Linked DNA regions of Pseudobacter ginsenosidimutans. Each later gene encodes a partner of the first gene's protein in a complex. Links are inferred from orthologs where the notes say so. Each region holds a gene or a part of one and is shown in the gene's direction. Other genes may lie near its edges.

Evidence for each region.
Region 2: the proteins of tsaD (region 1) and tsaE are in contact, whole or in part, in a crystal structure (PDB 6N9A), measured with the Thermotoga maritima proteins. The link is inferred for Pseudobacter ginsenosidimutans from one-to-one orthologs. Residues at the interface, in WP_004082750.1 of Thermotoga maritima: Cys10, Asp11, Arg49, His50, Leu82, Gly84, Gly135, Gly136, Glu154, Thr155, Leu156, Asp157, Asp158, Ser159, Glu162, Asp165, Lys166, Arg169, Leu170, Tyr175, Lys213, Thr214, Leu217, Tyr218, Gln221, Arg222, Asn324; in WP_004082108.1 of Thermotoga maritima: Leu37, Gly38, Lys46, Lys57, Val59, Lys60, Ser61, Thr63, Phe64, Thr65, Leu66, Met67, Val69, Pro71, Tyr82, Arg83, Leu84, Asp86, Asp88, Phe89, Asp93, Ile128, Asp130, Glu131, Arg134.
Region 3: the proteins of tsaD (region 1) and tsaB are in contact, whole or in part, in a solved structure (PDB 4WQ4), measured with the Escherichia coli proteins. The link is inferred for Pseudobacter ginsenosidimutans from one-to-one orthologs.

What each region holds. Positions count from the first base shown.
Region 1 is NZ_CP042431.1:5,084,208-5,094,018, reverse strand. What follows is about bases 2,170-5,035. They hold tsaD (tRNA (adenosine(37)-N6)-threonylcarbamoyltransferase complex transferase subunit TsaD), read left to right. Parts: upstream 2,170-3,033; coding sequence 3,034-4,038; downstream 4,039-5,035. Other genes in these bases: FSB84_RS19985 (glycosyltransferase), read right to left, coding at 4,756-5,035; FSB84_RS19990 (tRNA1(Val) (adenine(37)-N6)-methyltransferase), read left to right, coding at 4,080-4,793; FSB84_RS20000 (ABC transporter permease), read left to right, coding at 2,170-2,960. In the rest of the region: FSB84_RS20015 (hypothetical protein), read right to left, coding at 1-107; FSB84_RS20010 (hypothetical protein), read right to left, coding at 251-631; FSB84_RS20005 (aldose 1-epimerase family protein), read right to left, coding at 737-1,606; more of FSB84_RS20000, read left to right, coding at 1,707-2,169; more of FSB84_RS19985, read right to left, coding at 5,036-5,814; FSB84_RS19980 (glycosyltransferase family 2 protein), read right to left, coding at 5,823-6,839; FSB84_RS19975 (ABC transporter ATP-binding protein), read right to left, coding at 6,853-8,121; FSB84_RS19970 (ABC transporter permease), read right to left, coding at 8,127-8,990; FSB84_RS19965 (beta strand repeat-containing protein), read right to left, coding at 9,069-9,811.
Region 2 is NZ_CP042431.1:2,406,685-2,416,553, forward strand. Bases 4,095-7,018 are described here. They hold tsaE (tRNA (adenosine(37)-N6)-threonylcarbamoyltransferase complex ATPase subunit type 1 TsaE), read left to right. Parts: upstream 4,095-5,311; coding sequence 5,312-5,725; downstream 5,726-7,018. Other genes in these bases: FSB84_RS09910 (heavy metal translocating P-type ATPase), read right to left, coding at 4,095-5,190; FSB84_RS09920 (alanine dehydrogenase), read left to right, coding at 5,764-6,978. Also shown: FSB84_RS09900 (helicase HerA-like domain-containing protein), read left to right, coding at 1-1,157; FSB84_RS09905 (RecQ family ATP-dependent DNA helicase), read right to left, coding at 1,154-3,061; more of FSB84_RS09910, read right to left, coding at 3,067-4,094; FSB84_RS09925 (ABC transporter ATP-binding protein), read right to left, coding at 7,651-8,313; lpxA (acyl-ACP--UDP-N-acetylglucosamine O-acyltransferase), read right to left, coding at 8,294-9,187; FSB84_RS09935 (bifunctional UDP-3-O-[3-hydroxymyristoyl] N-acetylglucosamine deacetylase/3-hydroxyacyl-ACP dehydratase), read right to left, coding at 9,338-9,869. UniProt on the Escherichia coli protein: Required for the formation of a threonylcarbamoyl group on adenosine at position 37 (t(6)A37) in tRNAs that read codons beginning with adenine.
Region 3 is NZ_CP042431.1:1,290,541-1,300,406, forward strand. What follows is about bases 4,198-7,118. They hold tsaB (tRNA (adenosine(37)-N6)-threonylcarbamoyltransferase complex dimerization subunit type 1 TsaB), read left to right. Parts: upstream 4,198-5,263; coding sequence 5,264-5,974; downstream 5,975-7,118. Other genes in these bases: FSB84_RS05185 (RidA family protein), read right to left, coding at 4,198-4,535; FSB84_RS05190 (3-hydroxyacyl-CoA dehydrogenase family protein), read left to right, coding at 4,620-5,264; FSB84_RS05200 (ArsR/SmtB family transcription factor), read left to right, coding at 6,075-6,422; FSB84_RS05205 (MBL fold metallo-hydrolase), read left to right, coding at 6,534-7,118. Also shown: FSB84_RS05155 (hypothetical protein), read right to left, coding at 1-246; FSB84_RS05160 (RNA polymerase sigma factor), read right to left, coding at 248-733; FSB84_RS05165 (hypothetical protein), read right to left, coding at 931-1,152; kbl (glycine C-acetyltransferase), read left to right, coding at 1,235-2,422; FSB84_RS05175 (tetratricopeptide repeat protein), read left to right, coding at 2,569-3,615; FSB84_RS05180 (DUF3267 domain-containing protein), read left to right, coding at 3,624-4,154; more of FSB84_RS05185, read right to left, coding at 4,155-4,197; more of FSB84_RS05205, read left to right, coding at 7,119-7,940; FSB84_RS05210 (hypothetical protein), read left to right, coding at 8,100-8,558; FSB84_RS05215 (hypothetical protein), read right to left, coding at 8,562-9,782; FSB84_RS05220 (sensor histidine kinase), read left to right, coding at 9,832-9,866. UniProt on the Escherichia coli protein: Required for the formation of a threonylcarbamoyl group on adenosine at position 37 (t(6)A37) in tRNAs that read codons beginning with adenine.

The sequences.
Region 1 (9,811 bases):
TTCTCCACATCCTTACGATCATACCAGCCACGTGAATTGGTGGCTGTGCAAAAACGGGCAATGAAATAATCACAGACAAAAAGGAAATGCAGAGTATTGTTTTCCACTTTTTCATATTATACTTTTTGAAGATCCACCGGGTAATTGGTATACCGGGTGAATCAGGTATAAAGAAAAAGAGGAAATCGCGGCGGGCGATCACCCGAAACAGTGATTTATAGAAGAATGAAAAAGTGAATAAATATAATGATCAGCTCAGCTGCACTTTCTTCACTCCTGCCCTTTTAGTGAATTTGTAGATCGGGCGGCCGTCGATCAGCACTTCTGAAATATCATACACGATATTATCGTTCTTATAGTCGAGCTCCAGCTCCTCGAAGAGCGACCTGGCATTCAGGTAAAAATATTCGCCGGCCTTGATGATCTTGAAAGTGTCTTCCATAGCCATGGAAGAGATGATCACGTAGAGTGTTTTGTCTTCCGGGTTCTCTTCATCAAAAGCGATCCTGGCTCCTTTTCCTGCGGCCAGTTCCATCTTTTTTGCAGCATCGGCGCTGAATCCGAGTTTTCCGTTCTTGTGCGCGGTGGCTTTAAGGGTTTTTGCTGCTTCGCGGGGGTCAAAAAATTTCAACTTCATAGTTTACCATTCGGTTCTATCCAATCTCCATCTCTCTGCTCTCTGGTCCCAATTTATCAATTTCAGGTTTATATCATTCCATTTTTTTACTGTATCCGATCAGAATACGGTTACCGTCCATGTTCTTACAAAACTTTCTCCTGCTTCCAGCTTGTTGATCCCTTCTTTCTCTTCCCATAACTGCATCGTATCAACGCTGTCGGCAATACCACACCAGGGCTCGATGCAAAGGAAATCGGCGCCGGGCGCCGCCCACAATCCCAGGAAGGGGAATCCGGGGAAGTCCATATTGAGACCATGTTCTGTTTTGCGGCTCAGCAAAGAGATCCTGGAAGAGTTGAGATTCTTCAGCACCAGTGCATCCTGCGCAAACAATCCCTTGTTCAAAGGCAGTTGCTTTGTATCGTTCAGCAATGGAATGGACGAGGTTTTGAGCAGTCCGGCTTCAGCGATAGGCCAGCGGCCTGTGGTTTCGGCCTGATCGAATTCCAGGTAATAATCGTCGTACACTGTATCCGCCACCAGTGGCAATGCAAAGGCGGGATGGCCACCCACGGAGAAATACATCGTTTCCTTACCTGTATTCACCACCTCATAAGTAACGGCAATGCTGCTGTCAACAATAGTATAACCGATCCTGAAATCGAATGGGAAAGGGAATACTTTCAAAGTCTCTTCACTCTGTTTCAACAGGAACACGATCTTGTCAAATGCCTGCGATTCCACGGCAAACTGATGGTCGCGGGCAAACCCATGCCGCCCCAACTGGTAGGGCTGTTCTTTGTAATAGTAAGTGTTATCCTTTAGTGTGCCCACGATCGGGAAGAGGACGGGCGAGAATTTCCCCCAAACGGCGGGATCGCCTTTCCACATATATTCTATGCCGGATTCTTTCTGCAACAGGCTCTGCAGTTCAGCGCCTTTCGGATGGATGCTGGCTTTCAGCAGGTGACTTTCGATCGTAAACATACAGCAAGTTAATAAAAAGGCTTATCAGCCGGAATGACCATTGAAATAAATCAGCGGGTGCTGCGACAAATACCCGGGAACAATCACTTAAATTTGGAATATGCGTCGTATCATCGAAATTCTCGGCAGCAGCCTCAACCTCACCTGGCAGGAGTTCAAATCGCACAAGCTGCGTACCCTGCTCTCCCTTTCCGGCGTCGGTTTCGGCATCCTCTGTATCATTGGCGTGCTCGCCACCGTGAACAGCCTGGAATATGCAGTGCAACAGGATATCAAGGCGCTTGGCTCCAATTCCATTTATATCGACAAATGGGACTACTCGGGAGACGATAATGCGCCCTGGTGGAAATACATGAACCGCCCAGCCCCTAAATACAGAGAGGTAGAGCTCCTGAAACAAAAGGTGCCTGCAATCGGATACATTGCTTACACCAATAATATCAGTTCTCCCATCGAATACAATGGCAGCGTTCTCACCGGTCTAAATTATTATGGGATCACCGAGGACTTCGACAAACTGCAACCCATTGAAGTAGGAATTGGCCGCTATTTCCTGCAGTCTGAATTTGACCAGGGCACTGGCGCCATCATCCTTGGTTATATGGTGGCTGAAAACCTTTTCGGTTCAGATGTAAAAAAAGGATTGGGGCAGGAACTGAAACTGAAGGACGGCAAGAAAGCAGTGGTGGTAGGGATCCTGAAGAAGAAAGGAAAAAGTATACTGGGAGGATGGGACTACGACAATAACGTGCTTATCACCCGCAATTTCATGAAGCAGATGACCAAAGAAGATTGGGCCGGGCCATCTATCCTCGTCACCGGAAAACCAGATGTTCCGCTCGAGCAACTGAAAGATGAGTTACTTGGCGCCATGCGCTCCATCCGCAAACTGAAACCCACTCAGGAAGACAATTTCACACTTAATGATATCAATACCTTCGCCAATTTCGCTTCCAGCATCTTCGACGGTGTGAACAAAGGCGGTTGGGCCATTGCCACTTTAAGTCTGATCGTTGGCATGTTTGGTGTGGCGAATATCATGTTCGTGACGGTCCGCGAACGCACTTCGCAGATCGGTCTAAAAAAAGCCATCGGCGCGAAGCGCATTACCATCATGACGGAATTCCTGCTGGAATCCTCTTTCCTCTGCATCATGGGAGGGATGTTAGGATTGCTGATAGTGGTCATACTCACATTCGTGCTCTCGGCCATCTTTGGGTTTACCGTGTTCATTGCGCCCGGCATCATCATGCTGGCCATTTCTATTTGTATTGTGGTAGGCGTGCTGGCAGGGATCATTCCCGCTTCCATTGCCGCCAGGATGGACCCGGTGGTGGCGATACGCTCGAAATAATCCCGCAGTATCCTCCCTCGCCTCCCGGCGAGTGACGGACAAAACTCCGAGAATACTTACCTTTGCCGCGATTATGAGCGTTACCATTCTTGCAATTGAATCCTCCTGCGACGAAACATCGGCCGCAGTTTGTGCAGACGGAAAGATCCTCTCAAACTTCATTGCCAGCCAGGCCGTGCATGAGCAATACGGAGGCGTAGTGCCCGAGCTCGCATCCCGCGCACATATGCAGAATATCGTGCCGGTAGTGGACAAGGCACTGAAGGAAGCAGGCAAACAATTATCAGATCTCGATGCCATCGCCTTCACACAGGCGCCTGGCCTGATCGGCAGCCTGCTGGTAGGAGCACAGTTCGCCAAATCACTGAGCCTGGCCTTGAACAAGCCACTCATCGCCGTTCACCATATGCAGGCGCATGTGCTCGCCAATCTCATAGACGATCCGAAACCATCGTTCCCCTTCCTTTGCCTCACCGTCAGCGGAGGACATACGCAGATCGTGCAATGCGATAGCCCGCACCAGCTGCGCATCATCGGCGAAACCATCGACGATGCCGCAGGCGAAGCATTCGACAAATCAGCCAAATTACTCGGACTGCCCTACCCCGGCGGCCCATTGATAGATAAATACGCCAAAACAGGCAAGCCCGATCGTTTCAAATTCCCCGAGCCACAAATACCCGGACTGGATTTCAGCTTCAGCGGACTCAAAACCGCCATCCTGTATTTCCTCCAGGAGAACACAAAGACCAACCCCAATTTTGTGGAAGAGAACCTGGCAGATATCTGCGCTTCCATTCAGCATCGGATCATCAGCATCCTGATGAACAAACTGAAGAAGGCCACCATCGAAACAGGCATCAAAGATGTTTGTATCGCAGGCGGCGTATCAGCCAACAGCGGTCTCAGGACCGCACTCAAAGAAACCGGCGATAAAATGAAATGGAACACATTCATTCCCGCATTCCAATATTGTACAGACAATGCCGGGATGATCGCCATCACAGCGTATTACAAATTCCTGGCAGGAGAATATACCCCTCTTACTGCCAGCCCCTCCGCCAAAGCCGAATGGTAACCTAAACCAGTAACCGAATTTGTATAACTCAAAAACTGCAAATGGCCAACGGCTACTTTCAATTCAAACAGTTTACCGTTCACCAGGACCAGTGCGCCATGAAAGTGTGCACAGATGCCTGCATCTTCGGCGCATGGTTTGCCGCCAAGACCGCCGACTACACTACAGTGCTTGACATCGGCGCAGGAACGGGACTGCTCTCTCTGATGCTTGCCCAGAAATCGAATTCAGAGATCCACGGCATCGAACTGGACCTCGGCGCATTCAAGCAACTGAAAGAAAACATCCAGCAAAGCATCTGGAAAGAACGTATCAGGGTATTTCCCGGAGATGCCCGCACCTACGCCTTCCCCATCAAATACGATTTCATCATCACCAATCCGCCCTTCTTTGAAAATGATCTGCCATCGTCTTCGGAAGAAGAGCAGATCGCCAAACACAGCAAACAATTATCGCTGGAAGAACTGATCGGCGTGATCAGCCGCAGCCTGGAGCCACACGGAGGCTTCGGGATCTTGCTGCCCTATCACAGATGGGAATACTTCAATAAACTGGCAACAGAAAATGGATTCTCACTGGTAGAGAATCTGCTGGTGAAACAAACACCAAAGCATGATTTCTTCAGAAGTATTTTACATTATTCCAGGACCAATGATCAGTTCAATCCAACATTTGAATTGACGATAAAAGGAGAAGATGGAAATTACACGGAAGAATTTACTGAGCTGCTGAAGGATTACTATTTGTATTTGTAGCGATGGGGTTTCTTTGTTTTACTTTTCGCAACAATTCATTTTGTAAGGATACTGCTTTGCTAAAATTGTTTTCGAACAACGAGATCCGGCCATAGGACCTTAAACGCTGTATGAGCAGTGTATACTGGAGCTTGCGCAATTCACGGTCGTCTGTCTGCTTACTGGCAATAGGTTTTGTAATGAGCAATACGCCCATTTTTCTCATATGATACCAGAAGCTTTTGAATAGCTCCCAACGAAATCTGAAGATGGATTTGTTTTTTGTTTTCAGTAAGATCTTATATGGTTCCAATACAGAAAAACAATGAGCGCTTTCTTCAATATAGGTCAGATAATAAGGGAGTGTAAGCCTGTTGGCAGTGATATAATGATCAAAGCGCAGTTTATCTTCATACCAGATCTTATAGCCTGCCAATGCCAGTACATAACACAGTTCATGATCGCCGCCAGAACTTAAGCTCATGCCCTGGCGATCCGTCAATGCAGGAACAAAGCCTCCGGCGCAAATCTTTTCATAAGCAGATTTTCTCAGCACTGCACCTGCGCCATAAACGATCTGGTTGTTCACTTTTCCACTTTTACTGGCCTGCTCTCCACCTGCATAGAGATTGCAGGATAATAACCAGGCGGGCGCTGGTTCTTCAAAAACAAAATTGCCATTACCTCCCAATATGCCAATCTCAGGCTGGCTTTCCATCACGGCAAAGGCGGTCTGTACATAATCCGGGGCCAGCCAGTTATCATCATCACAAAGAATGATATATTCATGCTGCGCCGCACAAAAACCTGTTTCCCGCGCAAAAGTTAGTCCCGGCCTCGTTTCCGTGATAACACGGAGGCTGATGGCTGTATCATATTGTTGCCATTCTTTCTTAATCACCTCCAGACTATTATCCGTAGAAGCATTGTTGACCACCAGCAACTCACAACCCAAACCGGCAGGGATTTGCTGTGCAGCGATAAAACGAAGCGTCACCGGCAGTCGTTCAGCCCCATTATACGTGCAAACAAGAATGGTCATACCTGCCTTCATACAGTTTGTGCTTTATTGCGTCGGGGAATGAATGATGTAATATTCAACGCCATCTTGGTATACAGTTTTGAGATCTTCCAATACATCAGCCAGTCGCGGTGCATACGCAATGCTTCCCGCACCTGCACCTTCACTCCCTGGCGGTTTCTCAGTCCATACCAAAGATCATTGGCAATCTTGATACCATAATGCGCATAGAATTTCATAGACTGCTCCAGTATCCTTTCTTTCTCCGTTTCCGGAAGATATTGCTGAATGGTTTGCATTACCCACTGAAGGTCTTTCAGGTTCTTGGCAGTAGCATATGATCTGCCGGAAATGGAGGCCAAGTGTAACCGGTATGAAGCCAGTGTCTGCGGTGTATAGGCAACGGGATAGTCACGGGCAATCCTTACCCACATTTCCCAGTCTTCTCCATAATCAACACCAAAAAATGCGCCCAGCTTTTCATATACTTCCCTTTTCACTGTAATGGTGCAAAACTGCAGCCTTTGCCGGCCAGCCAGCAGCAGCAGGGCATCCTGCAGGATACCTGCTTCTTTCATTTCCGCATCACGAAAATATAAGCGCTTACTGCTTTCCCCAATGTATTCATAGCGGCAAAAAGCAGCGCCTGCCTGCGGATAGTTTTCAAACAGTTCATCCATTGCCTGGTAATAACCCGGCTTTATGAGATCGTCGCCGTGTAATAAATGGATAAAGTGCCCTTTGGCCCTGTTGATACAGGTTTCGAAATTCCGAAGACTTCCTTTGTTTTCTGATTGCCTGAAATAAGCAATCCTTCCTTTGCCCACATTTCTTACCAATGCTTCCACATCCGCATCGGTACTATGATCATCCACTACTTCTATTTGCATATCATCCGGAAGCAACGCCTGTGCAAGTACTGCTTCCAATGTTTCCACCAGGAATCCGGCGCAGTTGAATGCAGGGATCATCACAGACCAGCGGGGTCTGCGTACACCGTCGGAAACCGGTGCTATGAATGGAGGGGATAACGGAATTCTATCCAAACTAATTTGCTGTTTATGGAATTGCCTGTTTTATCGACGGTTCAAACCTGAATGGAAATTGCGGACGCACAGCCCCTTTCCATTTACCAAACCAGGTGGTATTTTCACGAAAATCAGCCACTTCAAAATGAAGCGCTCCTTCATAATAGAATAATGGAATGGATGTGTCCTGAACAATGATGAGTGAAAGATAATACGCTCCATCATTAAGGAAGTTGCCCGGGATCTGGCACTCCCCCTGAATTGCACCTTCGCTGCACAATACAGGAAGCGAAGCTACATCGAAAATACATTCACCGGCATAATTGAATAAGTGCAGTCCGGCATTCAGCAATGCATTATCCTGCTGATTTCGGATGGTGAACTTTACAGTCAGCGGCGTTCTGATGTCTATCACACTTTTTGCAGACAGCAGCTGAGGCACCAGCTCCATCGACAGGATACGCACATATTCATTTCCCGGTGCTTCTTTGGTTTCACCCCATGCCACATGCAGCTTATTCTGCTGTAAACTGCCAATGTATTTTTCTACAACATCACTGGTATCGCCCATTGCCATCATTGCTCCCTGTTGCAACCAGATTGCTTTGCGGCAAAGATGGCTCACCGCCTGCATATTGTGACTGACAAATAAGATCGTTCGCTGGCTGTCTTTGGCCACTTCCTGCATTTTATCAAGGCATCTCTTCTGAAATTCGATATCTCCCACAGCCAGTACTTCATCCATAATAAGGATATCCGCATTAAGATGTGCAGCCACTGCAAAAGCCAGCCTCACATACATGCCCGACGAATAACGCTTTACCGGCGTATCAATGAATTTTTCAAGCCCCGAGAAAGCAACGATCTCATCAAACTGGCGCAGCACTTGTGCTTTAGTCATACCCAACAGGGATCCACTAATATAGATATTCTCTCGGCCAGAAAGTTCCGGATGAAATCCTGTACCTACTTCCAGCAGGCTACCAACAGTCCCTCTCCCTCTTACAAAACCGGAACTTGGTTGAATAATGCGTGAGATGATCTTGAGCAAAGTTGATTTCCCTGCGCCATTGGGTCCAACAATTCCCCATGTTTCCCCCTGCCTGACCTGGAAGCTGATATCCTTCAGGGCCATGAACTGATCTGCGGCCAGCTTATCTTCATGGAAGAAAGCATTGTTCTTCTGCCCCATGGTTTTGTTTATCCAGCGTTTTACATCCTGCCGGAAAGAACCTGTACCAATGGCGCCGAGCCTGTAGATCTTGGAAACACCAGCCGCTTCAATTACAATCTTGCTCATATCGGTTATGCAATGTCTATAAGCCTGATGGCCTGTTTATTGAACCATATCAGGGCTATAAAGAAAGTGATGATGATGAATACTGCACTGTAAAGTAATTGCCACATCGAAAATATTCCCTGGCCCAATAGGGCATACCGGAATACTTCGAATAATGCGGATAGTGGATTTATATGCACAATCCAGCGAATGCCGGAAGGTAGAGAGGAAATTGGATAGATAACAGGCGTTACAAACATAAACAACCTGACGCCCAGGTGAACGATATTGCCAAGGTCGCGATACCTGGCAGTGAGGATACAAAAAATAAGGCCGAGCGCCAATGCAAATAGAGCAGTCAGTAAAATAGACAGCGGCAATACCAGCAACCAGAAATTCCAGGAGAAGTTGAAGTCCCGGAATACTGCATAGAAAGCCAAAACCGCCACCAGCAAAACAAACTGTATACAAAACCGGAGCAGATGGGTTCCTGCCACGGAAAAAGGAATTATAAGTCTGGGGAAATAAACTTTGGTGTAAAGCGAGCTGTAATGAGTAAAGATGAAAGCGGTGCCAGTGAAGAGATCGCTGAACAATCCCCATAACAAAATGCCGCAGAGGAAGAATAACACGGGCGGTGATGCGCCGGTATCGATCCCTATCCACCTGCTGAATACCATCACATAAACCACAAGCGTAAAGAGAGGTTGCAATACAACCCAGAGCGGTCCCAGTAATGTCTGCTGGTAATTGATCAGAAAATCACGCCTGATGAACCTGAAAAGCAGGTACCTGTAGGCCCATAATTCTTTTACCGGCCAGTTGCGCCAACTGCTACGGTTACTGATCTCCCAGTCCCAGGGTTCGTTTCTGTCTGCTGCGAGCGACATTTGCAACGATTAAGGATTAAAGATACTGAAGGATTCAATATTAAAGTGTGGAGAAGGCGCAGCATGCTTATTCCCATTTTATTTTTTCACAAATGGAATAACCTCTGTGGCAGACTTCAAGTAATAGACACCTGGTGATAACGCATGCACGCTCACCTGGTGCTGCCCTGCTGAGAATTGTTTTCTCCAAATCAAACGTCCATCAGGAGCTACAAGGAATAGTTCGGCTGCCTGCTTTGTCTGAAATTCCAGCAATCCCCTGGTAACAGGATTATTGAATAACTGCAATGCAGCAGACTGTCCAAATTCTACTGTCCGGATAACACTGTAATCCGATTTTCCATTTATATCCCTTTGCAGTATCCTGTAGTAGTTCCTTGTTTTTGAAGGAGAGAGATCTGTATACTGGTAAAGAGAGGTCAAACTGGTTGTACCCGCTGCAGCAACAATTCCAATTTGCTTCCAGTGGACCCCATTCACACTATGCTGAACAACAAAATCCCTGCTGAGCTGCTCATTGGCAGTGGACCATTTTAGAACGATCCGGTCTTTGGAAGGATACAATTTAAAATCCAGCCAGGCCACAGGCAAGGTACTCAAATAATGAAAGGCGCCCATGAAAGGGCTTGCCGGACGCACCACACCGATATGATCAGGCTCATAGCCCGCCAGAACTGTACCTGCCAGCATATTTGCCGGAATATAACCGGTTGCATTCGTTCCTCCGGCAGTAACAAATCCCGGATCGCGGATAACGCTGTTGGCATCCTGACCTGTAATTACAGGAAGCGATGTTCTATTGCCTGAATAATAGCCGGCCA
Region 2 (9,869 bases), 2.7 Mb from region 1 along the record:
CCGAATTCGGTCCCATCCTCCTCAGCAAGATCCTCGATCTCAACGATACGCAACAGGGCCTCGTGGCCATGATCTTCAAATATTGCGACGATAATAAAATGCCTTTGCTGGACCTGAAGGACTTTACTAAAGTTCTGCAGTACGTCAGCAATGAAGGCAAGGCCGATATCGAAAAGGATTATGGTAAGATCGCTACCACCAGCACAGGCACTATCCTGCGTAAAGTGATCGAGCTGCAGCAACAGGGCGCCGACGTATTCTTCGGAGAACCTTCCTTTGAAGTGGACGATCTCATGCGCATCAGCGACGATGGCCGCGGCATGATCAGCATCCTCCGTGTAACGGATATGCAGAACCGCCCAAAGCTGTTCAGCACCTTCATGCTGCAGATGCTGGCCGAACTTTATGCCACGCTCCCGGAAGCCGGTGACCTGGACAAACCCAAAATGGTGATGTTCATAGATGAGGCCCACCTGGTATTCCAGGAAGCCACAGAAGCATTGCTGCAACAGATCGAGACGGTGATCAAACTCATCCGCTCCAAGGGCGTGGGTATTTTCTTCTGTACACAAAATCCGCAGGACGTACCTGCCAGCGTGCTGAGCCAGCTCGGTCTGAAAGTACAACACGCCCTGCGCGCCTTCACCGCTGCCGATCGCAAGACCATCAGGCAGGCAGCACAGAACTATCCCGAAACAGAATTCTATAAAACGGAAGACCTGCTCACGCAGCTTGGTATCGGCGAAGCGCTGGTAACGATGTTGAACGAAAAAGGAATTCCCACTCCGTTGGTGCATGCCATGCTGGTTTCTCCCCGCAGCCGCATGGATGTGCTGAGCGATACCGAAATAGACAGTATCATTTCAAAATCCAAACTCGTAAAGAAATACGCAGAAACGGAGGATACGGAGAGCGCTTACGAGATCCTCAATGCCAAGATCGAAGAAGCTACAAAGAAATCCGAAGCAGAATCCGAAGAGAAAGCTTCAAAGAAGAAAACTGTAAAAGAGGAAAAATCTACTTTGGAAAAAATGATGGATAGCTCTGTTGGCCGCCAGGTAGGCAGAACTGTTGCCAATACATTAACAAGAACCTTGCTGGGCGCACTCGGCCTGGGAGGCAGAAGTACCAAAAAGAAAAGCAGTGGCTGGTTCTAACACCGGTCACTGATCTCCCCCTTCGCATTCACATTTATCTTTTCTTCCGACTGGAGAAAGGCGATGGCTTCACGGAGCTTATGCTTCTGGATGCCCGGCAGCGCCGCCATAAGTTGTTCCGGAGTGCTGGAACGCTGCCTGATCACTACGCGGATCTGCTGGTGGATCTGTGATAGCTCCTCTGCAGTCAGCGGTTGTTTTTGTTTATCGAGACAAATATCGCAAACACCACAAACGTCTGCTTCCCTGTCTCCGAAGTATTGAGCGATCTGCTGACTGCGGCATTGTTTTCTTTCTTCTATGTAATGGAGTAAAGTATCGAGGCGGGCTTCGAAAAGCTGTTTCCTTTTATTGAATTGTACCATATCGATGCGCAGCTCTTCCGTTCTCACGCGATTGAGGCGGAGATAGAGTTGTGGCGTATCTTTCTGTGGCATGTATTCAATGATCGCATAACCATGCAGTTTGCGTAATTGCAGTTTTACCGTTTCCACATCACTGCGCATGAGGTATGCGATGTTCTTTTCCGAGATGGGAACAGGCTGATCAAAAATGCCTTCGTATGTGCGTAACAGTGTTTTGATCAGTGGTTCCAGGTCTGCATGCATCTCCTCGAAATCATAGAGCCAGTCTTTATTGGTGATGAATCCAACCGAAGCGGGAATGAACACCTGTTCATTGTAATTCATCCATCCTTCCTGTTCCATTGCTTTCAACGCATAAGTGGCGAGCCTTGGCTCCGGATGGAATTTGGCGATGAGGTCGTTCAATTCAAAATCATAATAGGCGCCACCTCCAAGGCCGGTGGGCACCTGGATATAATTCATCACATCGGTATAGATCTTTTTGATGTCTTCCGACCTGGGAAAGCGGATGCCCGGCAGTGCGCGCAGCTCTTCCGGATCGGTATGATCATACAGCAGTACGGCATAGGATTTTTTTCCGTCGCGGCCTGCACGGCCTGCTTCCTGGTAATAATTCTCCATGCAGTCGGGAGGATCTGCGTGTACTACGAGACGTACATCGGGCTTATCGATCCCCATGCCGAAGGCATTGGTGCAAACGATAGTGCGGATATCGTTGCGGATCCAGGCTTCCTGCCGGCGGTTACGTTCTTCGCGGGTAAGGCCCGCGTGATAACAATCGGCCTGAATGCCGTATACATTTAGCTGGTCGCTGATCTGTTTGGTGCGTTTGCGGCTGCGGCAATACACGATGCTGCTGCCAGGCACTTTTTCCAGGATATCGCGGAGCTTGCTGAGTTTGCTGTCTACATTGAAAACACTGTAACTCAGGTTGGGGCGGGCAAAGGAAGTCCTGAAAATATTTCTGCCGATGAAATCGAGCCTGGCACAGATATCTTCCTGTACTTCCGGAGTAGCCGACGCCGTTAGTGCGAGTATGGGCACATCGCCCACTTCATCGCGCAGCGCAGCGATCTTCAGGTAAGATGGACGAAAATCATAACCCCATTGGGAGATACAGTGTGCTTCATCCACTGCAATGAGACAAAGATTGAGACCGGGCAGGTATTCGCGGAAGAGCGTTGTTTCCAGCCGTTCCGGCGATACGTATAAGAATTTGCAATTGCTTTCGGTGGCTACCTTCAGGATATTGATCACGTCTTTGCGCGTCATGCCTGAATCGATGGCATAAGCCGTGATCCCTTTCTTGCGAAGGTTCTCCACCTGGTCCTTCATCAATGCGATGAGGGGGCTGATCACAAGGCATAATCCATCCTGCGCGAGTGCGGGGATCTGAAAGCACAATGATTTTCCGCCGCCGGTGGGGAGGATGGCCAGTGTGTCTTCACGATCGAGCACGGCATTGATGATGTCTTCCTGCATGGGGCGGAAGGCATCGTGCTTAAAATATTCTTTCAGTAATGAATGGATATAGGCCATAATGATTACACCACCTTCTTTACGAAAAGGCGACCGGAGTTGATAGCGAGCACTACATCGCTCAATCCCATCACCAATGCTCCAAAGGTAGGGGTGAGCAGGCCAAAAGCGGCCACGGGTATCGCAACAATATTGTAAGCGAAGGCCCAGAACAGGTTCTGGCGGATAGTCATGTAGGTATGCCTTCCCAGTCCGAGTGATAGGGGCAGGTTTTTGATGCCATTGTCCATCAGCACCACGTCGGCGGTTTGCATGGCCACCTGGGATGCATCGCTGAGTGAAATACCTACTGTGGCTTTCGCGAGCGCCGGTGCATCGTTGATGCCATCGCCCACCATGGCTGTGGGCCCTTTGAGGGTGAGGTCTTCCACCACACCGAGTTTTTCCTGCGGGGTTTGTTCTGCAATCACTTCATCGATGCCGAGGAAATCCGCCAGCTGCCTGCATTTATCGTAGCGGTCGCCACTGAGCAGGATGGTACGGATATTCTTATGACGAAGGTATTGCACTACTGTCATGGCTTCCGGGCGTACTTCATCCTTCACATCGATCCATCCCACCAGTACATCGTTCTTAACGATGTACACATTGTGAGCAGCATCGCTGGTGAGGCCCTGTGCAATTTTGTAAGAACCGGCCTGCCAGGTATCACCCTCTTTGGTGCGGCCTTTCATGCCGAGACCTTTCACTTCTTCAATTTTCTCCCAGCGGATCACCTGGCTTTGTTTCCATTCCCTGGCGATACATTGTGCGATGGGGTGATTGGAATATTTTTCGAGGGAGAAGACGATCTGTTTGAACTCCTCATCGCTGATGGCATTGCTTGTTTTTTCGAACGCTGCAATCACGAAATCACCGGTGGTAAGCGTTCCTGTTTTATCGAAAACCACTTGTTGGATATTTCTGAATAGTTCCAGGCTTTTGGCATTACGGAAGAGAACGCCGCTGCGCGCCGCACGTCCGAGTCCAACTGCAATAGCGGCTGGCGTTGCCAGTCCCATAGCGCATGGGCAGGCGATCACCAGTACTGCGATACTTCGCATGAGCGAGGCCGTGAAATCCTGCAGGATGATCCAGTTGGCAATGAGCGTCACCGCTGCGATGCCGAGTACGATGGGAACGAAGATGGCGCTGATCTTATCGGCCATTTGTTGTACAGGCGGTTTCTCTCCCTGAGCACGTTTCACCAGGTCTATGATATTGGAGAGAACAGAATTTTTGGCTTCGGCGGTCACATAGGCTTTCACTGTTCCGTCTACCAGCAGGCTGCCGCCAATGAGATGCTCTTTTGGTTTTTTGACGATGGGCATGCTTTCTCCGGTGATGATGCTTTCATTCACGGTAGCATCGCCCCAGAGGATCTTGCAGTCGGCAGGCACTTGTTCTCCATTTTTGATCAGGAGGATATCGCCTACTCGGAGGGTTGTGTTCTCCACGGGGAAAACATGTTCCTGGTGCTGATCATCGTAAGCGATCATATTGGCCATCACTTTCTGTGAGCGGGCCAGTTTGTTGAGGGATTTTTGTGTGCTCTGAATGCTGGCATCTTCCATCCAGTTGCCAAGGAACACAAGTGTGATCACCGATGCGGCGGTTTCAAAGAAGAGGTATCCTTCTCCCAGTCCGAGCAATGCTCCGGCAAGACTGTACACATATGCAGCTGTAGCGCCGATGGCAATGAGTACATTCATATTGGGCATTCCATTGCGGATGCTTTTGATGGCGCTCTTTCCAAAGAAGTCCATACCCACGATGTATACGGGAGTGGCCAGTGCCATTTGGATCCAGGGATTCATCAGCCAGTGGATATGTATCCACCGGTCAAACATATGCAGCAGGAGGGGGAGTGTAAAGATGATACAGAAAAGAAAGCGTTCTTGATGGTTTTTGAGGAACCTCTTCTTATTTGTATTGAGTTGCGCATCGCCTGCGTCTACGGTGTAGCCGAGTGATTCGATGCCTTTGAGGATCTCATCTTTTTTATTTTGTCCATTGATGATGAAGCTGACATCTCCACCTGCCAGGTTCACTTTTACATCCTGTAATCCTTTTTTTTCGAGAAACTGGCGGATCGTCAATACGCAGTTCGAGCAGTCCATCCCATCTACTTTCCAATTCACTGTTTCCATTGCTTAGAGGTTTAAATTGATCAAGCGGTATGCAAATTTACCGAAGAGAGCCGGGAAGGGCCTTATATGATAACCAATAATATCGCTGCACGGTTGCAAATTCAAGGTATATTTGCGTTTTATGCAAGTATCATTTACCCTGGATACCATTCATGAAGCGGCCCGCAAACTTTGGGAAGCAGCTGGCGACCGCAAGGTTTTCGCCTTTCATGGCCCGATGGGAGCCGGGAAAACTACATTTGTTCATGCCCTGTGCGATGTGAAGGAAGTGACCAGTACGGTGGGAAGCCCTACGTTTTCCATCATCAACGAGTATGCCTACCCCGGTGGTCAGCTCTATCATATCGACCTGTACAGGCTGAAGGACGAAGAAGAGGCTATCAGGGCCGGCGTGGAAGATTGCCTTTATTCCGGCAATATCTGCCTGGTGGAGTGGCCGGAAAGGGCGGAAGGGATCTTTCCCGAAAATACCCTGTCCGTACATATTTCCGTAACTGATCCCAGTACCCGCTTCCTTCAGATAAATGAGAAATAAGTATATTTGATATAGCTGCCAATCAGAAAACAATCTTCATGTCTCAGCAACGACCGATCATCAGCACCTCTTTCAGTTACGAAACACTTGAAGAAAAGCTAGATATAAAACCCAAAGGGGCTCAATTGCATATTGGTATTCCTAAGGAGACCGCTTTCCAGGAAAACCGGATTGCACTCACCCCCGATGCGGTAGGCGTACTGATCAGTAATGGTCATGATGTAGTGATCGAGCACAATGCCGGTGAAGCGGCGCATTTCCGTGACCGTGACTATACCGAAGCCGGCGCCCGCATCGTGTACGACAAGGCGGAAGTTTTCAAAGCGCCCATCCTCGTGAAGAGTGCGCCGGTAGTGGAAGAAGATATCCCCTACCTCCAGTTCAACCAGGTGATCATCTCTCCCATCCATCTTTCCGCTATGAAAGCGGAGCTGCTTCAAAAGATGATGGACAAGCGTATCACCGCCATCTCTTTCGAGAATCTGAAAGATGATAGCGATAGTCTTCCCATTGTCCGAAGTATGAGTGAGATTGCAGGAAGTGCCGTGATGCTGATCGCCGGTCAGTACCTCAGTTCCGCCAATCACGGGAAAGGCGTTTTGCTTGGAGGCATCTCCGGTATTCCGCCCACCAAGGTGATCATCCTCGGAGCCGGTATCGTAGGCGAATTTGCCGCCCGCGCGGCCCTCGCACTCGGCGCCTCCGTGAAAGTGTTCGACAGTAGTGTATACCGTCTAAAAAGATTGCAGAACAATATCGGACAGCGTATGTGGACTTCCGTTATAGAGCCACGTATCCTGGCCAAGCAGCTCAAAACCTGCGAAGTGGCTGTAGGTGCGCTCGCTTCCACCACCGGCCGCACACCCGTTGTTGTCACCGAAGAAATGGTCAGCAATATGCGTCCGGGCAGTGTGATCATCGACGTTAGTATCGACCGTGGCGGCTGCTTCGAAACCTCCGAGATCACCAGTCATGAGCATCCCATCTTCATGAAATACGGCGTGATCCATTATTGCGTACCAAACATTCCATCCGGCTTTGCCCGTACCGCCTCACAGGCCATCAGCAATGTACTGATGCCGCTGCTCCTCGAAGCAGGAGAAGAAGGTGGCTTCGAAAATCTTGTATGGCACAAAGTGCATCTTCGTAGCGGCATCTACATCTTCAAAGGCGCACTTACCAATTTCCATCTTAGTCAACGCTTTGATCTGAAGTACACGGACCTGAATTTGCTGATCGCTTCTCAACGTTAAGTTGCTGCGAAGGTTCTGAAAAACGCGTGCTGGAAAACAAACCGGCGCGGGAGAATATTATTTGAGCTGTGGATAGGAGAGATTGGGCTGTGGTGCTAAGCCGGGCTACTTCGCTTATGTTTTCAAGGCCCTCGTTTTTAGAACCTTCGCAGCTATGTCTCCGCATGTGCAGCAGTCTGTGTTTTGCATCCGGCAATTTCAATCGCCACACACTTCTGCGTCTCATATATGAATTTTTGAGTTGCTATTGTCTGCCATTGTTTGGCTTGCTTTTCGGGGAGCTATCTTCGTGTGTGCAGCTTCGGTAGGTTAGCCTTGTTCAGTTACAGCTTTTTAATGCCACGCTCAATCATACTCTTAAGGCAAAAGCAATATCTGTTGCATTTTCTCGGGGGCTTCGAAGTTTTTCCCATTTTCCCCTTTCGCTCATCATTGTAGTTTGAATGATCCGCAATACAACATAGTGTGTGCAGTTCAGGAATTGAATTTTGGTTGCAGCACGTTCCGGTACATGGAGCAAAGGTGGTATGAAAAGTCCGGCCTTGAAAACAAAAGCTCATCGGCCCAATAGCATTACCACCGCCCAATCCATCCAACCCAAAGCCCAAAGAAATCCAACTGCGCTGGTTTGTTTTCCGGCCGGCGTTCATACCCCTTTGCGACAACAAAAAACTAAGACTTATAATCCAAAATACTGATCCTGCTCTCACAAAAGCTGTATTCCTGCGGATCATTGGAACTAACGATGATGAGCCTCCCCCCGCCGTAGGCGCTGATGAGGCGCTGGTAGAGTGCGATGCCTTCGGCATCAAGATTGGTGCAGGGTTCATCCAGCAGCAGGCAGGAAACATTGGAGAAGATGGCCTGGGCCAGTTTCACGCGTTGTTTCATGCCGGAGCTGTAGAAGCGGATCTGTTTGTGAGCGGCTTTGGTGAGACCGACAGTCTCGATGATCTGTGGAATGGTGAGTTGAGAAAGGAAAGGTTTGAATTGCTGGTGGAAATGCAGGAATTCGGTAACGCTCATTTCTTCGATGAGCTCCAGGTAAGGGGCTGCAATAGCGATCTGGCGGAAAGCGTGATCAGTTTCTACCTGATGAGATTTTTTGGTGGGATTGGTTTGTGTTGACTGAATGGCGGGGGCTTCAATGCTATAAGTAGCTTCTCCTTCGGAGAGTGCGATGGCGCCGCCAATGGCTTGCAGCAAAGTGCTTTTGCCTGAACCGTTTGGTCCGGTGATAGCATATGAGTTACCTTCAATAAACTGGTAATCTACTTTACGGAAGATCCATTCGCGGTTGAAGCGCTTGCCTGCATTAGTCAGCGATATCTTCATCAACGCTATTTTTTGACCAGCGTTTAATGATACCGCGTCCGCTCTCGCGAATAAAGGTTACGATCTCATCGCGCTCGTCGGTGGCAGGGAATTCTTCTTCCAGGAATTCGAGGGCCTGGGAAGTGTTCATGCCTTTGTTGTAGATGATGCGATAGATATCGAGCAGGTGATTGATCTTGTCAACGGTGAAGCCTCTGCGCTTGAGACCAACGGAGTTAACGCCGGAATAGCTGAGGGGTTGACGGCCTGCCTTGATGAAGGGAGGGATGTCTTTACCTACCAGTGAACCGCCGCTCACGAAGGAGTGGGCGCCGATCTTTACGAACTGGTGAACTGCGCACATGCCACCGAGGATGGCCCAATCGCCCATTTCAACGTGACCCGCAATCTGGGTGTTGTTGCTCATGATGCAGTTGTTGCCGATCATACAGTCGTGTGCAATATGGCTGTAGGCCATGATCAGGCAATTGCTGCCGACCTTGGTCTTACCTCTGTCATTAGTGCCGCGGTTGATGGTGACGAACTCGCGGATAGTGGTATTGTCGCCGATCTCAACGAGTGTATCTTCGCCGCCAAATTTCAGATCCTGGGGTATTGCCGCGATTACGGCGCCGGGGAAGATCCGGCAATTCTTTCCAATGCGGGCGCCTTCCATGATAGTTACATTACTGCCTATCCAGGTCCCTTCACCAATCTCAACGTTCTGATGGATAACAGTGAAAGGATCAACTTTCACGTTAGTGGCCAGCTTTGCATTGGGATGAATGTACGTATGCGGATGGATCATTTGATTTACGTTCTTAAGTGTAGTTACAGGAAGAGGGTTCATGGTATTGAATTCAGCCCCATCCCCATTGGGGTTTTGGTTTTGCAAACCACTAACAGGGTCTTGCTTTAAAGTTTGGCGTTTGATACTCAATTGATCAGCTAAAAGAGTTAAAGTCGGATTTCAAGCCGACCCGCAAAAATATAACTTATATACAAACGAACTTTTTTATTCTTAGTATACGTGCGGGTTATGTTTTTAACCGCGTTTTACCAATTGCGCCATCAAATCACCTTCGGTGGCGACCTTATTACCTACATATACCGTGCCTCTCATTTCACAGATGCCGCGGCGGATGGGCGACAATAGTTCCATTTTCAGGATCATTGTATCACCCGGAACCACTTTCTGCTTGAATTTCACGCTGTCGATCTTGATAAAATAAGTATCGTATTCGCCGGGAGGCATGGCATTGATAGCAAGGATACCACCGCACTGTGCAAGGGCTTCCACCTGCAATACGCCAGGCATTACCGGGTTATTGGGAAAATGTCCTTTGAAGAACCATTCGTCGAAAGTCACATTCTTCACGCCAACGATCTGCTTGTCAGACAGTTCAATGATCTTGTCCACCAGCAGGAACGGGTGGCGGTGAGGAAGTGTTTTTTCTATTTGTTGCAATGAATAAACCGGGGGTTGATTGGGATCGTACACCGGAATATTCTTCAGTTGCTTGTTCTTCTTAATGTATTGTTTGATCACCCTGGCAAAGTCCACATTGGTGCTGTGT
Region 3 (9,866 bases), 3.8 Mb from region 1 along the record:
AAAATATTGTTCACAGTTGGCGGGAGTGATAACAAATTCATTATTGTTCTTCAGCAGGATTTCTTTGCCTGGAAAAACAATTTCTTCATCAGGCCGGAATGTGCTTTGCTGCAACATCTCCAGTTCCTGCTGAAGGTCGGGGTTGGCCGCCAGGAAATCATCCACGATGATACGCTCAGCCAGGCTGAGCTCATTATCTACGTAGAGTAGCAACCATTCTTCGTAATTCTGTCTGGTAATGTTCATATCACAAAACATTTTCAGGACTGACCAAATAATTCTTCAACTGGATCCTGGCACGGTGAAGATATACTTTTACCTGGCTCTCGTTGAGCCCCATGATATTCCCGATCTCATCGTAAGAATACCCTTCATAGTCTTTCAGCAATACCAGTGAGCGCTGCACTTCATTGAGCCTGCCCAGGGCCTGCTCCAGCACTTTCCGGGTATTGTGCACCTGCCCGTCTGTTACCTTCGCCTCTTCCCTGAAGTCCTCTCTCAGGCTGATCCGTTTGTTCTTCCGGATATGGTCTATCATCTGATTGTAGGCCACGGTGAAGAGATAACTCTTGCAACGGGTGGCATCCACCTCGCTGCGATTGATCCACATCTTTTCGAATGCCGTTTGTACCACATCCTGCGCATCTTCCGCATGACGGAGATTCTTCAGGATGAAACGATACACGTTATCCGAATACATGTTCACACAATCATTATACTCTTTCTCGGTCATAAGCAGGACCAGGCTGTTGTTTAATGTAGACTTGTTATGTTGTGATACGAATGGCGGGAACAAAAGTTACAGGAACCCGGAATATTTTTCAAATATGTTCCCGGTACCCAATCACCTCAGTTACCTGACCTCAGAAAACAAAACCGCCTCCTGACAGGAGACGGCTTTCATATTCTTTCAATTGATAATGTAATGAATTAGTGGAGGGCGATATTCAGCGTCCGGTTCAACGTCTCCCAGATCAGGAATTCTCCCTGTTCTTTGAGTTGCGACTCGCACTGTTCCTTCACCACTCCGGCTGCTTCGCATTCATTCGCAACCTTGCTGAGCTTTGGCGCCCAGGCAGCCAGCATGATCAGTGTTCCTGCCATCAGCAGGCAACCAACCAGCGTTACGCGAACAAAAGTTTTTCTAAACATAGTGCACCTCTTTGAAGTATAGGACGAAGGTACATCGAAAATGTTACACTATTTTTGCCCCCTATCTAAAAAAACTAGCTACATGAATAACAATCTCGTGAAAAGACTGGCAGTTGAGATCGACGAGATCAGATCCGCCGGCCTCTTCAAAACAGAAAGGATCATCGAATCCCCACAGGGAGCCGAGATCACTGTGAACGGCAAGACCGTACTTAACTTTTGCGCCAACAACTACTTAGGTCTCTCTTCTCATCCCAAAGTGATAGAAGCCGCAAAGAAATATGTCGACTTCCGCGGCTATGGTATGAGCAGCGTGCGCTTCATCTGCGGCACGCAGGACATTCACAAGGAACTGGAAGCCAAAATTTCCAAATTCCTCGGCACTGAAGACACCATCCTCTATGCCGCTGCATTCGATGCCAACGGAGGCGTATTCGAGCCATTGTTCGGCGAACAGGATGCCATCATCTCCGATGAGCTCAACCACGCCAGCATCATTGACGGTGTGCGTCTTTGCAAAGCACAACGCTTCCGCTACAAGCACAACGATATGGCCGACCTCGAAGCCAAACTCAAAGAAGCGGCCGGCAATCGCAACAGGATCATCGTTACTGATGGATCCTTCAGCATGGATGGCACCATCGCGCAGCTCGACAAAATTGTTGAACTGGCAGAAAAGTATGATGCCGCCATTATGGTTGACGAATGTCACTCCAGCGGATTCCTCGGCAAAACAGGAAGAGGCACACATGAGTATCGTGGCGTAATGGGTAAGATCGATATCATCACAGGAACCCTGGGCAAGGCCCTGGGCGGCGCTTCCGGCGGATTCACCTCCGGCAGCAAGGAAGCGATCGAAATGCTGCGCCAGCGCTCAAGACCCTATCTCTTCTCCAATACACTTGCTCCCAGCATCGTAGGCGCATCCATTGCTGTGCTGGACCTGCTCTCCGAAACCACCGCACTCCGCGATAAACTGGAGAACAATACCAAATTCTTCCGCAGCCAGATGACCGCTGCCGGTTTCGATATCAAAGCGGGAGACCATCCCATTGTGCCAATCATGTTGTACGACGCTGTGGTGGCCCAGCAATTTGCCGCCAAACTGCTGGAAGAAGGCATCTACGTGATCGGCTTCTTCTACCCTGTGGTAGCAAAAGGACAAGCCCGCATCCGCGTACAGATCAGCGCTGCGCACGATCAGCATCATCTCGAAAAAGCTATCGCCGCCTTCACCAAGATCGGAAAGGAACTCGGCGTGTTGAAATAGATCATTTCAATAATATTTTCCTGAACGGCAGCTTAACAGGCTGCCGTTTTTTTTCGCAGCGGGCAGTCATTCAACGGGAGTCGGGCAACTGCCCACACGCTGATAATAAACCTAAGATTCCCGCGTTTTATACAGAGCCTTTCTGTATGAAAAATCCTCTTTACCAGGTACCGGCATATTTACCGGATGATAACGGGTGCGAACAATGCGGCGCACCGGATATCATTCATGGCCATCCTACACCACTTTGCCAGAGCTGCAGACAGGGCTTTATCAGGTATCCCATTCCGTTACTCATCAAAATTTTCGGCGGCGCAATCCTGGTGCTCCTGATCTACTGCTGCATCAGCTTTCCCTCCAATCTCACATTGGGGCTGCATATCACGAGAGGCAAGAAAGCAGAGGCAGAAAAAAAATTCCTTACCGCCCAGCGCGAATTCACCAAAGCTGCTTCCAAAAACCCGGGAGACATCGAGATCCAGTGCCATCTTGCACTCGCTGCTTTCAACAATATGGACCTCACTGCTTTTTCCGTGATCGCCGAAAAGCTCGTGGGCAAAAGCATCGAAAACGATCAGCTCTACCGAAAAGTGGACGATGCCATGGCAAAATTCAACAGCTATATGCCCAAAGATTCCATGATCGAGCTCATGAAAGTGCACAGGAACAATATCCCTGATCAGTCATTCAAAAAATACCTCAGCAATCACCCGGATGATATCTATGCGCATTTTTCCTATGCCTCGATCCTCTTCGATCAAAATCGTTTCCATCCCTGCGACAGCATCCTGAAAAATGTATTGAAGATCGATGCCGGTTATTTTCCTGCACTACGCTTGATGGCCAGTCTGAAAAGAGAAATGAATGACTACGAAAGCGCAGACAAATATTGCGAGGCACTGCTAAAGATCAACAATGAAGCAGGTTACGCCATCGCATCAAAAGCCAGGACCAGACTGAAACAGAAAAAAGATGAAGAAGGACTGCAACTCGCATTGCAAAGTGTTGAGACCGATGAACAGGATCCCTACAACACCGCCACTTTGATCCTGGCTTATCATTTCAATGGTGAAAAAGATAAACGGGATGCGTTGATAGAAGAATGTAAAAATGTAAACAACGAAGCCACGAAGGAATTTGTATTGTACGCTACAGATGTGATCAGCGGCAAAGTTCCTTTCAGAGCAAAATAAAAAACGATATGCTCATACCAGGGATCGCTATCTCTATTGCTACTTGTCCGGGTGTTGTTGTGCACGAACTGGCGCATCAACTCTTTTGCCGTTTGTTTAAAATTCCCGTGTTCCAGGTAGTGTATTTCCAGGTGGGCAATCCCGCGGGATTTGTATTGCACGAGATCCCACCCTACAAATGGCAAACCATCCTCATTGCAGTGGGCCCTTTTTTGGTGAATACGATCCTCGGAGCATTGATCGCATTGCCAGCTGCATTACCGGTGTTCACATTGAACAATGCAAATTTCCTGCATTATGTATTGATCTGGCTGGGTGTTTCCATCGCCATGCACGCCTTCCCCAGCACAGGAGATGCCAGGGAGATCTGGAACGAGATCAGGAAGAAAGATACACAGCCCATCATAAAGCTCATTGGTTACCCGCTGACAGGACTGATCTATTTAGGCTCCCTGGGAAGTATGATCTGGCTGGACCTGATCTACGGCATTGCAGTAGCAGTAGCCATTCCCAACCTGATCATACATTGGCTTGCCTGATTATTTTACAGCGATCATACTGATCTCCACATTCACACCTTTTGGTAATCCTTTTACAGCAACTGTTTCGCGCGCAGGGAAATCGCCGGTGAAAGATTTGCCGTACACTTCGTTCACAACCGGGAAAAGGGCCATATCGCTGAGGAAGATGGTGGTCTTCACCACATGTCCGAAATCCAGCTGGGCTGCCGTAAGTACAGCTTTCAGATTCTTCATGATCTGCTCAGTTTCCCTGCCGGCATCGGTGGCTTCGATATTGCCGGTTGCAGGATCAATAGCGATCTGACCTGAAATGTATACTGTTCCGTTGACCAGGACCGCCTGGCTGTAAGGCCCGATGGGAGCGGGCGCGTCCGGTGTATTGATGATTCTTTTTTCCATGGCGTAAAAATATTAAAACCCCGGCACTTGTACTCACCTGATAATTCCCGGTAATACGTTTTCTTTGCGGAAAGTTTTTTAGCTATGACGATCGCAATACTGGCCGATGATACACTGAAGAATGAATGGTTGCAACATCAATTCCCTGAAGACATCACCTTTATCTGGGTTGATTCCATGAGCTCGCTCACCATGCTGGATGCAGATGCTTATGCAGACCTGCTCTTCCGCAATGATCCCGAGCGCAATCAACACCTGGCAAAACTGCTGCCCAAACCTGTGCTGGTGAATGCCGTGGAATACACAACCGCCGATATCCGTCATCCTTTCATCAGGATCAATGGATGGCCCACATTATTGAAAAGGAATATCGCCGAGATCGTCTTACCTGTATCTATAACCGAAAACGCAGTGAAAGAACTGTTCGCTGCTTTCAACTGGCAGTACCAGCTGGCGCCTGATGTTCCGGGTATGATCACTGCGCGTGTACTGGCCATGATCATCAATGAAGCCTACTTCACACTGGGAGCGGGTGTCAGCAGCAGAGAGGAGATCGACATCGCTATGAAACTCGGCACCAATTATCCCATGGGACCATTCGATTGGACCGAAAAAATAGGATTGCAGCGCGTATACGCCCTGCTGCAGCAATTGCATCTTACCGATACGCGTTATGCTCCCGCACCAGCACTCGAATCTGCCGTCCAATCACAACAATCGAATCCGTAATGGCGCTACTGCTCAACATAGACACAGCTACAGAGAACGCGAGCATCAGTATTTCAAAAGATGGCAAGGCGCTGCGCACCATGGTGAACAACCAGCAGCGGGATCATGCGGCCTGGATACAACCTGCTATCGAACAAATTTTACAGGAAACGCAAAACACCGCAAAAGATCTTCAGGGTATTGCTGTAACGGCCGGTCCGGGCTCCTATACAGGGCTGCGCGTAGGCATGGCCACAGCGAAAGGATTATGCTTTGCGTTGAATATTCCGCTGATCACAGAAAATACTTTGCGTGTGATGGCTTACGCTGCAACACTACAATCTTTCCCAAATGGGGATGAGTACAGCATTAAAGCCGGATTAAAAAATGCCACGATTCTCTGCCCGATGATCGACGCCAGAAGAATGGAAGTGTTTACTGCTCTGTATGATTTGGAGTTAAACATTGTTGAAAAGCCCGCTGCGCTTATCCTTGACGCTGACTCTTTTAACAAAGAATTAGAAAATAATAGTATACTTTTTCTCGGTAATGGGAGTGCTAAGTGGAAACCTGTATGCAATCATCCGCATGCATTTTTTGCAGATGTGATCCAAACAGCCGAACATTTGGCGCCGCTCGCAGAACGATTATTTTTACAAGGAAAATTTGCCGATCTGGCCTACGAAGAACCCGTTTATCTCAAGGAATTTTATTCTCATATAAAAAAGTAACCAACTGAAACTTTTATCCTTCTTCGTTCCGGAATGGTGACTTTTTCTTGTAAATTTGACACTCTTATCCTATATAATACTAAAAAGCTCTGATGTGCACATGAACGTAACAAGTAATTACTCCATGGTGCTAGCCGCGGAAGGTGTTCCCGGTGATTCCGTAAAAGTAGACTTCCTGAATCTGAAAAAGGCTGCTATGATCTTACGGGCACTGAACCACAAGCTCCGGCAGCAAATCCTGAAGCTCATTGACGAGCACAGACGCCTAACCGTAACGGAAATTTATGTTCGCCTGCGACTGGAACAATCCGTCGCATCCCAACACTTAGCCATTCTTAGAAGAGCGGGAATTGTGAAGACTGAAAGAGATGGCAAATTCATTTACTATTCCGTCAACGGATCCCGTGTTGCTCATATCATGCAATGTGTGGAGGACCTCAATACCTGACAAACCGTATCAGCGTATTTTTTTAATCAACCTGGCAATTAAGCAGAAGGGATTACCCCTCCTTCTGCTTTTTGCTTTTTTAGTACCTTTGTTCCCAAAACAGGTTAACGAATGTTTATTAAGCAGTTATATACAGGATGTTTAAGTGAGGCCGCTTACTACGTGGAAAGTGAAGGACAGGCCGCTATCATCGACCCCCTCCGCGATATCGACAGCTACCTTCAGCTGGCCACTGAACGCAATGCCACCATCAAATATATTTTCGAAACACATTTCCATGCCGATTTCGTGAGTGGCCACCTGGACCTTCAGAAGGCTACAGGTGCCCCTATCGTGTACGGCCCCAATACAGAAACCGGATTTCCCATCCATCTTGCGAAAGATGGCGAAACCTTTCAACTCGGCAAGCTCAGCATCCAGGTGCTGCACACGCCAGGTCATACACTGGAATCCACCTGCTATCTCCTGAAAGATGAAGCAGGAAAAGAGCATGCAGTTTTCACCGGAGACACTTTGTTTGTTGGAGATGTGGGCCGCCCCGATCTCAGCAGCGGCAATATGAGCAAGGAAGACCTCGCATCACTGCTCTACGATTCTTTACAGAACAGGATCGCCACATTGCCCGATGATGTGATCGTGTATCCCGCTCATGGCGCCGGCAGCAGCTGCGGAAAGAACCTCGGTCCTGAAACACACAGCACCATCGGTGAACAGAAAAAAACCAACTATGCATTGCAGCCACAATCCCGCGAAGAATTCATTCGCGCAGTAACTGATGGCCTCGCTCTGCCACCACAATACTTCCCTATCAACGCACGCATCAACAAGGAAGGATACGACAGCCTGGACAATATCCTGGAAAATGGATTGAAGCCGCTCAGCATCCCCGCCTTCAAAGAATTCCAGAGCAATGAAGATGTGATTGTGCTTGATACCAGGAAAGCTTCCGTATTCACTTCAGGATTTGTTCCCCATTCCATCAGTGTTGGCCTCGAAGGCCGCTTTGCTGAATGGGCCGGCAGCCTCCTCCCCTTCGATAAAACCATCGTGCTGGTAACAGAAGCTGGTAAAGAAAGGGAAACTGTGGTTCGACTAGCACGTGTTGGCTTCTCCAAAATGGAAGGTTATCTCGAAGGCGGATTCGAAGCATGGCAGCAAGCCGGTGAAGAAGTGGACATGATCATAGACGTTGAAGCCGATGAACTGGCCATGGACCTGCCTTTCGATCAACACCTGGTTGTTGTGGACGTGAGAAGGGAAACAGAATTTGCAGATGGACATATCCAGGGCGCTCAAAATATTCCGCTCGCGGAAATGACAGACCCGGGCAATCTCGCAACTCTTGAAGAACACCAGAACCTCTACGTTCATTGCGCAGGTGGCTATCGCAGTGTGATCGCCGCTTCCATCATGAAACGCCAGGGTATTCACAATCTTCGCAATGTGCTCGGCGGATGGGGAACCATCAGCAAGCAGGAGGGAATCGAAATTGTGAAAGAGAAAAGTGTTTTGAATTGATTCGATTGATTTCTTTTTATCAAATATCAGCCGGCGATTTCCGCCGGCTTTTTTTATACCGTGTTTTTCACGGTAACACTATGTGGTATAAACCCTTGCAACCCGTGAAAAGACTTGTTAGCTTGGCCCTATTATTTCATTTTTTAAACATTTCACGTTATGGCCACTACAATTAACCCGAATTCAGGAAATGATCAGGACCCCGTAAAACTCAAACCAGGTCTGCTGGTGCATCTCAACAATGTGGACGGACAGGAAAACCTTGGCAAGTTCAGGCCGGAGGATATCGTTCCCGGTTCCCTCAAGTTGAAAGCGAAAAAAGTGGCTGTTGGTAAAAATCGCGTCAAGTTCACCATCACTTTCGAAGTGGACAATGTTGAAGTGCACACAACACCGTACGAAATTCCAAAAGCCGAAATGGAAAACCGCGGCTCTATCGACATCCTTCCTGTAACAGAGGATGGCAAGTCTCTCGACGATCCCGATGCAGAACTCACTATCTCCGATCCGGATGATACCGAGATCACACTCGAAAATCCTGATGACACTACTGAAACTCTGGACTGGGGAGTCTCCTTCCGTTCAGGTGGCGGTAAAGTACGTGGCGTAGGATTGTAATCACTATGTTCTGTTGAAGAATTCCCTGATAAATTTCTCCCACCTGCAATCCCTCCGGAATTGACGCAACCTGCCATCTGCCGAAAAATAAATTTCGCGGATCGCCATCTGGTCAGCCGTGGTGGAAAAGGCAGGAAAGAAAACAGAAAGGAATAACGGACTGCTTGTTGAACGTACACTTTTTCGCATAGCAGGAGCATAGAGATCAGGCGGGCCAGGGGGCTTATGCAGTGAACCCAAACATCGTTGGCGGATATCTCCGAAGCGTTGATGGATTTCCTGCAGAGGCTGCACCGGGCCCGCTTCTTTTAGCAGTTGTTCTATGAAGAAAGTCAGGTCGATGAAACCAAAAGATCTCGACGGCGTTAGCTCTGTACAGCTTCTTCTTGCGCGGATCACAGCCTGCAACAACTTTCCGCCGTCCTCCAGGCAGCCCATCAGGAAATCAGTGAGCTCATTCACACATTCCACCAATGCTTCATATTCACTCAGGTAATTGGCAGATATGCTCACCAACCTGGGATTCTGTTCATCAGCATATCGCGGCAATTCAGTACTCCTGAATGGCTCTTCTTCGTATTTCAGCAAAAAATTCTGCGTTACATTTTCGGCTATTTGTTGTAGTGAGAGACCGGGGTTCGATTCCATCAGTGAGAACAATTTCGCATAATGCACACCGTACCATGTCATCGTTGTTTGTGGTGCGATGTAAAGGTCTACCTCATTTTTGAGACAGTATCCTGTTTCCAGCATTTGTGTATAGCAACTAACGGCCAGCAATACCTCCACTTTTCCGATACTCTGCCGGATCATATCTGCCAGTTGCTCCGCACTCAACATACGGATGCTGCCATCGCCGTGTTTTTCCGCAAAGAAACCCAGACCTGCCCCATGTCCGTTCAGGATCAGTAAATGCCGGCGCCCAGGATGATGGTGCAGGTCAGGCCCGATATAAAGACGGAAGAACTGAATGAAAGTCTGTGGGTCATTCAATTGCGCAGGATAACTGGCTACCTGTTCAAGCCGCTGAAAGTTATTGTGAAATATCAATTCCTTCACCTGAATCGTTCCTTCATGCAGTAAATAATAAAAAATGACATACCTTAAACTCCCGGTCAGCTCTTGCTGCAGGATGGATTGTTCCAATTCATCGTACACATGATCATGTACCCCGTCATGAATAACTATTATCGTAACAGTCCAGGTGCAATTATTATCGGCCATATACCATCTGATTACTGCTGTCAGAAAGAGAGATAAAACCTTACTCCTTTTGCTGCTCATTGCCTGCCAGGCGGCAGGACAGGA